Regions from separate parts of the Herbaspirillum sp. C7C2 genome, predicted to be linked through region 1. Evidence: predicted binding sites of a transcription regulator. Region 1 holds the regulator's gene; the other holds the start of a gene.
The links. Region 1 encodes FliA, which starts transcription of late flagellar genes. Its sites were predicted from a motif close to CTAAAGTTTNNNNNNNNNNNGCCGNTA; they were not measured.

Region 1 (3,413 bases):
GACCGCCGCCGGGCAAGTGGTCAGCGGCATCGCCAAGGCGGGCGGCATTCTGGAAATCAACTATTGATAGAGGGCAATCCTGAAGAAAGGACTGTCTAGCCGGGATCTGCAGCCGGGCGTCGGAAATGTGAAGAAAATTTCTCCCATTTCGTCATTTTGGCGCCCTGGATGTTAAAGTTTGCGCAGAACTGGTCGATAATCCATACGACAGGCGGGTGCGATGCGCCCCCACCCTACAAGGAATACTGCCGTGAACGTTAACGACGCCCTCAAATCCGCTGCCCTCAACAGCGAGCAGACCCAGGCCCAGCCTCGCAACAACGCCCCCGCCGGCGCTGCTGCCAGCAATGGTGCCGCGGCCACTGCAGCCACTTCCGATAGCGTGCGCCTGTCCAGCACCTATCAGTCGCTGGAAACCAAGGTCAACAGCAACAGCAGCAGTTTCGATGCCAAGAAAGTGGCCGAAATCAAGGCTGCCATCGCCAACGGCACCTTCCAGATCGATCCGGAAAAAGTGGCCAATGGCCTGATCGACACCGTCAAGACCCTGATCAGCGCCCGTCCGGCCTGATCGTCACTGCCTTCGCACAGGATGACCCGCATGAATCCGGCCAGCAACCTGCCTCTGGAACACGCTGCCCTGTCCCGCCTGGTCGAAAAACTGAATCAGGAACAGGCCTTGCTGGCTGAAGCCACCGCCGAAGGCCTGACCGACATCATTTCCGAAAAAGCCACCATCGTTTCCGACATGGCCACGCTGGCCGGTAACCGCCACAGCCTGCTGGGCAGCCTGGGTTACAGCGAAGACGAGGCCGGCATGCAGCAGTGGATGAACGAACATGGCAGCGACGCCGACAAGGACGTCTGGGCCGGCCTGTTCGAACTGGCCCAGGATGCCAAGGAGCTCAACCGCGTCAATGGTTTGCTGATCGGCAAGAAGCTTTCGATCAACCAGAGCGCACTCACCATCCTGCAGGGCAAGACCGGCACCGGTAACTTCTATGGACCGGATGGACAGAACAGCATCAAATCTTCCGGCCGCAGGCTTGGCGTGGTCTGACCACCCTCCAAGCCGAGCGCCACGAGCGCAATCGCCGCAGATTCAAAGACCCCGAGTGCCATGCCTCGGGGTCTTTTTTTGTGCCGTGCAGGTGCCTCAAGCTTTACCTGCTCAGCGCAAGCTGGGTCAGACCCAAGGCGGCACGCAAGAGCTCGATGGAATTAAAAACGGCTCCCGAAGGAGCCGTCAGAGCATGCCGGAGCGCGTCCTCCCGGACGCAAATCACTTCTCAGGCCACCCCACTCCACGAATGCTCCCGCAGATAGGAACGCATGCGTGAGATCGCCTGGCTGTGCAGCTGGCACACGCGAGATTCGGACACGCCCATGACGGCGCCGATCTCCTTGAGGTTCATTTCCTGCTCGTAGTAGAGGGCCATCAGGATCTGCTCGCGCTCGGGCAGGGCCTTGATGGAGTCCACCACGGCTTCGCGGAAGCCGCCATTGATCAGGTTCTGCAACGGGTCGTCGTCGGACTCGGCGGTCTGGTAGCGGTCCAGGAAATGTTCATGGCCACCATCGTCGTCGTGGAAATCCTCGTAGTAGATCAGCTGGTGCCCACCGCATTCGCTGAGCAGCGACTGATACTCGGTGAGGCTGATCTTGAGGTGCTGCGCCACTTCGGTTTCCTGCGGCTGGCGACCGAGCTGCTGCAGCAAGGCCTGCATGGCTTCGTCCACCTTGCGGGCGTTCTGACGGATGCTGCGCGGCAGCCAGTCGCTGCTGCGCAGTTCGTCGAGCATGGCGCCACGAATGCGTTGTACGGCATAGGTCTCGAACTGCGCGCCATGGGTCTCTTCGTAGCGGTTGACGGCGTCGAGCAAGCCCATCATGCCGGCCTGGATCAGGTCGTCCACCTCTACGCTAGGGGGCAATTTGGCCTTGAGCTGATGCGCCAGTTTCTTGACCAGCGGCGCATGCTGCTCCAGCACATCGTTCTTGCCCTTTTTTCCCTTGACGTTATACATGCACGTCACACTCCCAGGCTTGCACCATCGGTTGCCATTCCGTAAGTGCTGCGGGCCGTATCGGCCGCCGTGAATTGCTTGGACAGGCGCTGGAAAGCCAGCGCCGCACCGGCAAAGGGAAACACATCCATCACCGCCCGCCCCTGGCCGGTAGCGCGGCGGATATGGTCGTCGGCCGGGATGGCGCCGAGGAAATTCAACTGCGCTGCCAGATAGCGGCTGGCGGCCTGGGCCATGTTGGCGTAGACGGTGCGCGCCTCGGCCTCGGTGGCGTCATTGACGATCAGGCTGAAGGGACGGCGTCCGATACGGTCGCTCAGGCTCTTCAGGAGCACATAGGCGGCCTTGATCGAGGTGGCCGTGGTCGAGACCTGGATCACGATCTCGCCCATTTCCATGGTCGGCACCGGCAAGGACTGATCGCTGGCCAGCACGCCATTGACGAGGGTGATCTCGGCCTGCTCAATGAGGCTGTCGAAAATCTCGGCCAGACGGCCGGCCTGGGGATCGCTGGCCGCCGGCACGGTACGGCGGGCGATGCGGGCCATGGCAAAACCTTCGGGCAGCATGCGGGTGGCCTCGCGCAAGGGGCGTTCGGCACGCGCCACTTCCTGCAAGGTGGCGACGTCGTGGCGCAGGCCGATGCGGGTCAGCAGGCCGGTACTGGCCACGTCGCCATCGACAACCAGCACGTTATGCTTGGCCTGCGACAGGGAGGCGGCAATATTGATAAGCATGGCGCTCTTCTCTTCTTCACCCAGCACCGAGAAGAAAGTGAACAGTCGGGGGACCGGACGCTCCAGCATCCGGCGCAGTCCGGCCGCCTGGTCGATATCGTAACTAGCCAAAGCTCACCTCGCGCAAACCTTTGTCGTTCATGGACATCGCGGTGGGGCCGATCACGCCGGGCAGTTCGCCTTCCTGGAATTCAAAAGGGGCGGTCTCGCGTTTCTGCTTGAAAGCACGGTCTGCCAGGTACAGCTTGTTGGCCACGTGCAGGTCTTCCGGCACGCGCTGGCCGTTGGCGACGTAGTGCAGGTTGAGCTTGTGGCGGATCACCACGTCTAGCACGTTGCCGATGGTGGCAGCTTCATCAAGCTTGGTGATGATGCAGCCGGCCAGACCGGAGCTGGAGTAGGCATGCACCACTTCATTGAGAGTGCCACCAGTGGCGGTGGCGTTCAGGCACAGCAGGCGCTTGATGTCCACGCCGGCACCGGCCAGCATGGCGTCCTGCTCGGCCACCATCTGGTCGCGCTGGCCTACCCCTGCGGTATCGATGAGCACGGTGTGCTTGCCCTTGAGTTCTTCCAGGGCGATGCGCAGGTCGGTCTCGTCCTTGACCGAGTGCACCATCACACCCAGGATCTTGCCGTAGATGCGCAA
Region 2 (3,413 bases), on a different contig from region 1:
GATGTGTCGCTGCGTGGCGCAGTCTCGATTGCACGTCGTCTGCAGGACCCGCTGGCCGAGCTGGTCAAGATCGATCCCAAGTCCATTGGCGTGGGTCAGTACCAGCACGACGTGAGCCAGTCGCAGCTGGCACGCTCGCTGGATGCCGTCGTGGAGGATTGCGTGAACGCCGTTGGCGTGGATGTGAACACCGCTTCCGCTCCGCTGCTGGCACGCGTGTCGGGTCTGAATGCCAGCGTGGCACAGAGCATTGTGTCGTATCGGGATATGAAGGGGATGTTCAGCTCGCGTGCTGCCTTGCGCGAAGTGCCGCGCCTGGGTGACAAGACCTTTGAACAGGCGGCCGGCTTCCTGCGTGTGATGAATGGCCAGAACCCGCTGGATGCGTCGGCGGTCCACCCGGAATCCTATCCGCTGGTGGAAAAGATCCTGGCCGACATCAAGAAGGATGTGAAGAGCGTGCTGGGCCAGACCTCGCTGTTGAAGGGCCTGACCCCGGCCAAATATGCCGACGAGAAGTTCGGCGTGCCCACCGTCACCGACATCCTCAAGGAACTGGACAAGCCCGGCCGCGACCCGCGTCCGGAATTCACCACTGCCACCTTCAAGGAAGGCGTGGAAGAGATCAAGGACCTGCGTCCGGACATGATCCTGGAGGGCGTGGTCACCAACGTGGCGGCCTTCGGCGCCTTCGTCGACATCGGTGTGCACCAGGATGGTCTGGTGCACATCTCGGCGCTGTCCAACACCTACGTCAAGGACCCGCACACCGTGGTCAAGGCCGGCCAGGTGGTCAAGGTCAAGGTGCTGGAAGTGGACGAGAAGCGCAAGCGCATCGCCCTGACCATGCGCCTGAACGACACCGCCCCGGCCCCGGGTGCACGCAACGAGCAACGTGGTGACCGCAACGATGCGCGTCGTCTGTCGCAGCACCAGAACCAGCGTGGTCGCGAGCAGGCACCGAGCAACAATGCCATGGCGGCGGCGTTTGCGAAACTGCGCGGTTGAACTGATGCACGTCGCTGCAATGGCATTGCGGCGACGTTGATGTGATGCAATGAAAAGAGGCTGTTCCCTTGCGGGGACAGCCTCTTTTTCGTTCGCGTAGCGGCCCGGATCGACGGGCGTCAATCCTATGCGGTGGTGCTGATCCGCGTCTGGCTCACCGATACCGAGATACTGACGGTGGTCTCGCTGGCAACCACGGTGCCGCCCTGGCCATCACCGTTGTCAGTGCTGCCTTCACTATCGCCACCATCCTGCTTGCCACCCTTGACCTTGTTGATGAAGTCATTCAGCGACTTCTGCACGAGGTCATAGGTCTTGTCGATGTTGCTGGCGATGTCGCCCTGCAGGACGCTCAGGCTTTCCAGGATGCCGCGTGCTTCCTTGAAGCCCTGGTCGACGCCCTTGAAGATCAGGTTCATGTAGTCGTCGATGTTGGCGGCGTCTTCCTTGTCGGGATTGTTCTGCTTGTAGAGCTCGAACATGTTGGTGATGAAGGAGACGATGCGTCCGGCCGTGCCCTCCGGCGAGTTGTCCTGGGATGCCGCGTTCTGCACGGCGTTGTCGCCCAGCTGCGGGCGCAGGATGTCGTTGATGTTTTCGATGGCGGTCTTGTAGACCAGCGACAAAGGATCGTTGCCGCTCTGCAGTGACACCTCCAGCGAGGACTGGACGATGGACAGGTTGAACTGTGCCTTGGCGCCTGCTTCGGTCAAGAGGTTCGCCTTTCTGGCTTCGGCGATCTTGTCATTGCTGGTGCCGGACGCACTGCCAGACAAAGCGGTGCTGTCGCCGTTGGTGGCGTTGGCGGAGTTGGAGGAAGTGGTGCTGGGCAGCAGGGATTTGCTGTCCAGGCCGGTGGTGTTGCCGATGGCCATGACGGTCTCCTGTAGAAAAAGGGGATCCGGGCATCAAGGGGGAAGACGGATCCACTGGAAATGATGGTGCGTCGGATGACGAACCACTCCATTCCTGCATAACGGCCCGGTCGTGACGGACTTGATATTGACAAAAATTAACAGGTGTCAGTTTCCTCGTCCGGGTGGCAGCACTTACTGCGGTGGATTTGTTCGATCTGACGCAAAGCCTTTTCGGTAAAGGCTTTGCGGCGAGCCGATGCGGGTCGATACGGTGGCTCTCACCCTAAAAAATTTTTCAGAAAAAATGTAACGAAATGTCCGATCCGTGGTGGCAGGCGGATTTCATTTGCAGCGATGCAATGAAATCACGATGACATGCTGCCAAGGATGAGCTGAGAGAAAACGCAGCGTATCGAAACGCTGCGTTCAGTGACGATGAGTATGTAGATATGGACGTGGATGTGGATGAGCTGGAAAGCCTGCTCCGCTCATTCCATGACGAACAGGCGACGATGTTCGCGGATGGCGTAACGGTCGGTCATGCCGGCGATGTAGTCGGCGACCTTTCTTGCCTGCTTGTCCAGCTGCTGGGCGTCATCATGCATTGCCTTGACCTGATAGTCCGGTGGCAGCAGGCTGGGCTGGCCCATGAAGGCGGAAAACATCTCGGCAATGATGCGCCGCGCCTTGGCGGTCATGCGGTTGACCTGATAGTGACGGTAGAGCTTTTCACGCAGGAATTTCTTCAGCACTGCCGCTTCGCCGGCCATGGCATCGGAGAAGGCAATGAGCGGCGGGGCGTTGCGGACATCCTCGATGTCGCGTGGCGCGAGCTCGGAGATGCGCACGCTCGCGGTCTGGATCAGGTCGACGATGAGCGCGTTGATCATGCGGCGGACCGTCTCATGGATCACGCGGCGACCGGTGATGCCGGGATAGGTCTGTTCGACTTCGCGCAGATGGCGGGCAAAGAAATCCACTTCGCTCATCAGCTCCATGGTCAGCAGGCCCGAGCGCAGGCCGTCGTCGATGTCGTGGTTGTTGTAGGCGATCTCGTCGGCCAGGTTGGCCAGCTGGGCTTCCAGCGAGGGCTGTTTCTTTTCCAGGAAGCGTACGCCGATGTCCCCCAGTTGTCGGGCATTGTGCAGCGAGCAGTGCTTGAGGATGCCTTCGCGGGTTTCGAAGGTGAGATTCAGACCATCGAAGGCGCCATAGTGCTGCTCCAGCTCATCGACCACGCGCAGGCTCTGCAGGTTGTGCTCGAAGCCGCCGTGGTGCTTCATGCAGTGGTTCAGCTCATCCTGGCCGGCGTGGCCGAACGGCGTGTGGCCCAGGTCGTGGGCCAGGGAGATGGCTTCGACCAGGTCTTCGTTGAGTTGCAGGTTGCGGGCGCAGGAGCGAGCAATCTGCGCGACTTCGATGCTGTGGGTCAGGCGGGTACGGAACAGGTCGCCTTCGTGATTGACGAAGACCTGGGTCTTGTATTCGAGACGGCGGAAGGCGGTGGAGTGGACGATACGATCGCGGTCACGCTGGAATTCGCTGCGC

Region 2: the regulator FliA is predicted to act here: its motif matches at 1,983-2,009, upstream of HWE04_RS00365 (DUF5610 domain-containing protein).

Annotation. Positions count from the first base shown of each region.
Region 1 covers NZ_JABXGI010000008.1:92,335-95,747, forward strand. The annotation lists gene flgA (flagellar basal body P-ring formation chaperone FlgA) at 1-67, shown strand, start outside; gene flgM (flagellar biosynthesis anti-sigma factor FlgM) at 251-571, shown strand; gene HWE04_RS13195 (flagella synthesis protein FlgN) at 602-1,060, shown strand; gene HWE04_RS13200 (RNA polymerase sigma factor FliA) at 1,290-2,027, opposite strand; gene HWE04_RS13205 (MinD/ParA family ATP-binding protein) at 2,033-2,833, opposite strand; gene flhF (flagellar biosynthesis protein FlhF) at 2,868-3,413, opposite strand, start outside.
Region 2 covers NZ_JABXGI010000001.1:70,186-73,598, reverse strand. The annotation lists gene HWE04_RS00370 (Tex family protein) at 1-1,008, shown strand, start outside; gene HWE04_RS00365 (DUF5610 domain-containing protein) at 1,134-1,883, opposite strand; gene HWE04_RS00360 (deoxyguanosinetriphosphate triphosphohydrolase) at 2,354-3,413, opposite strand, start outside.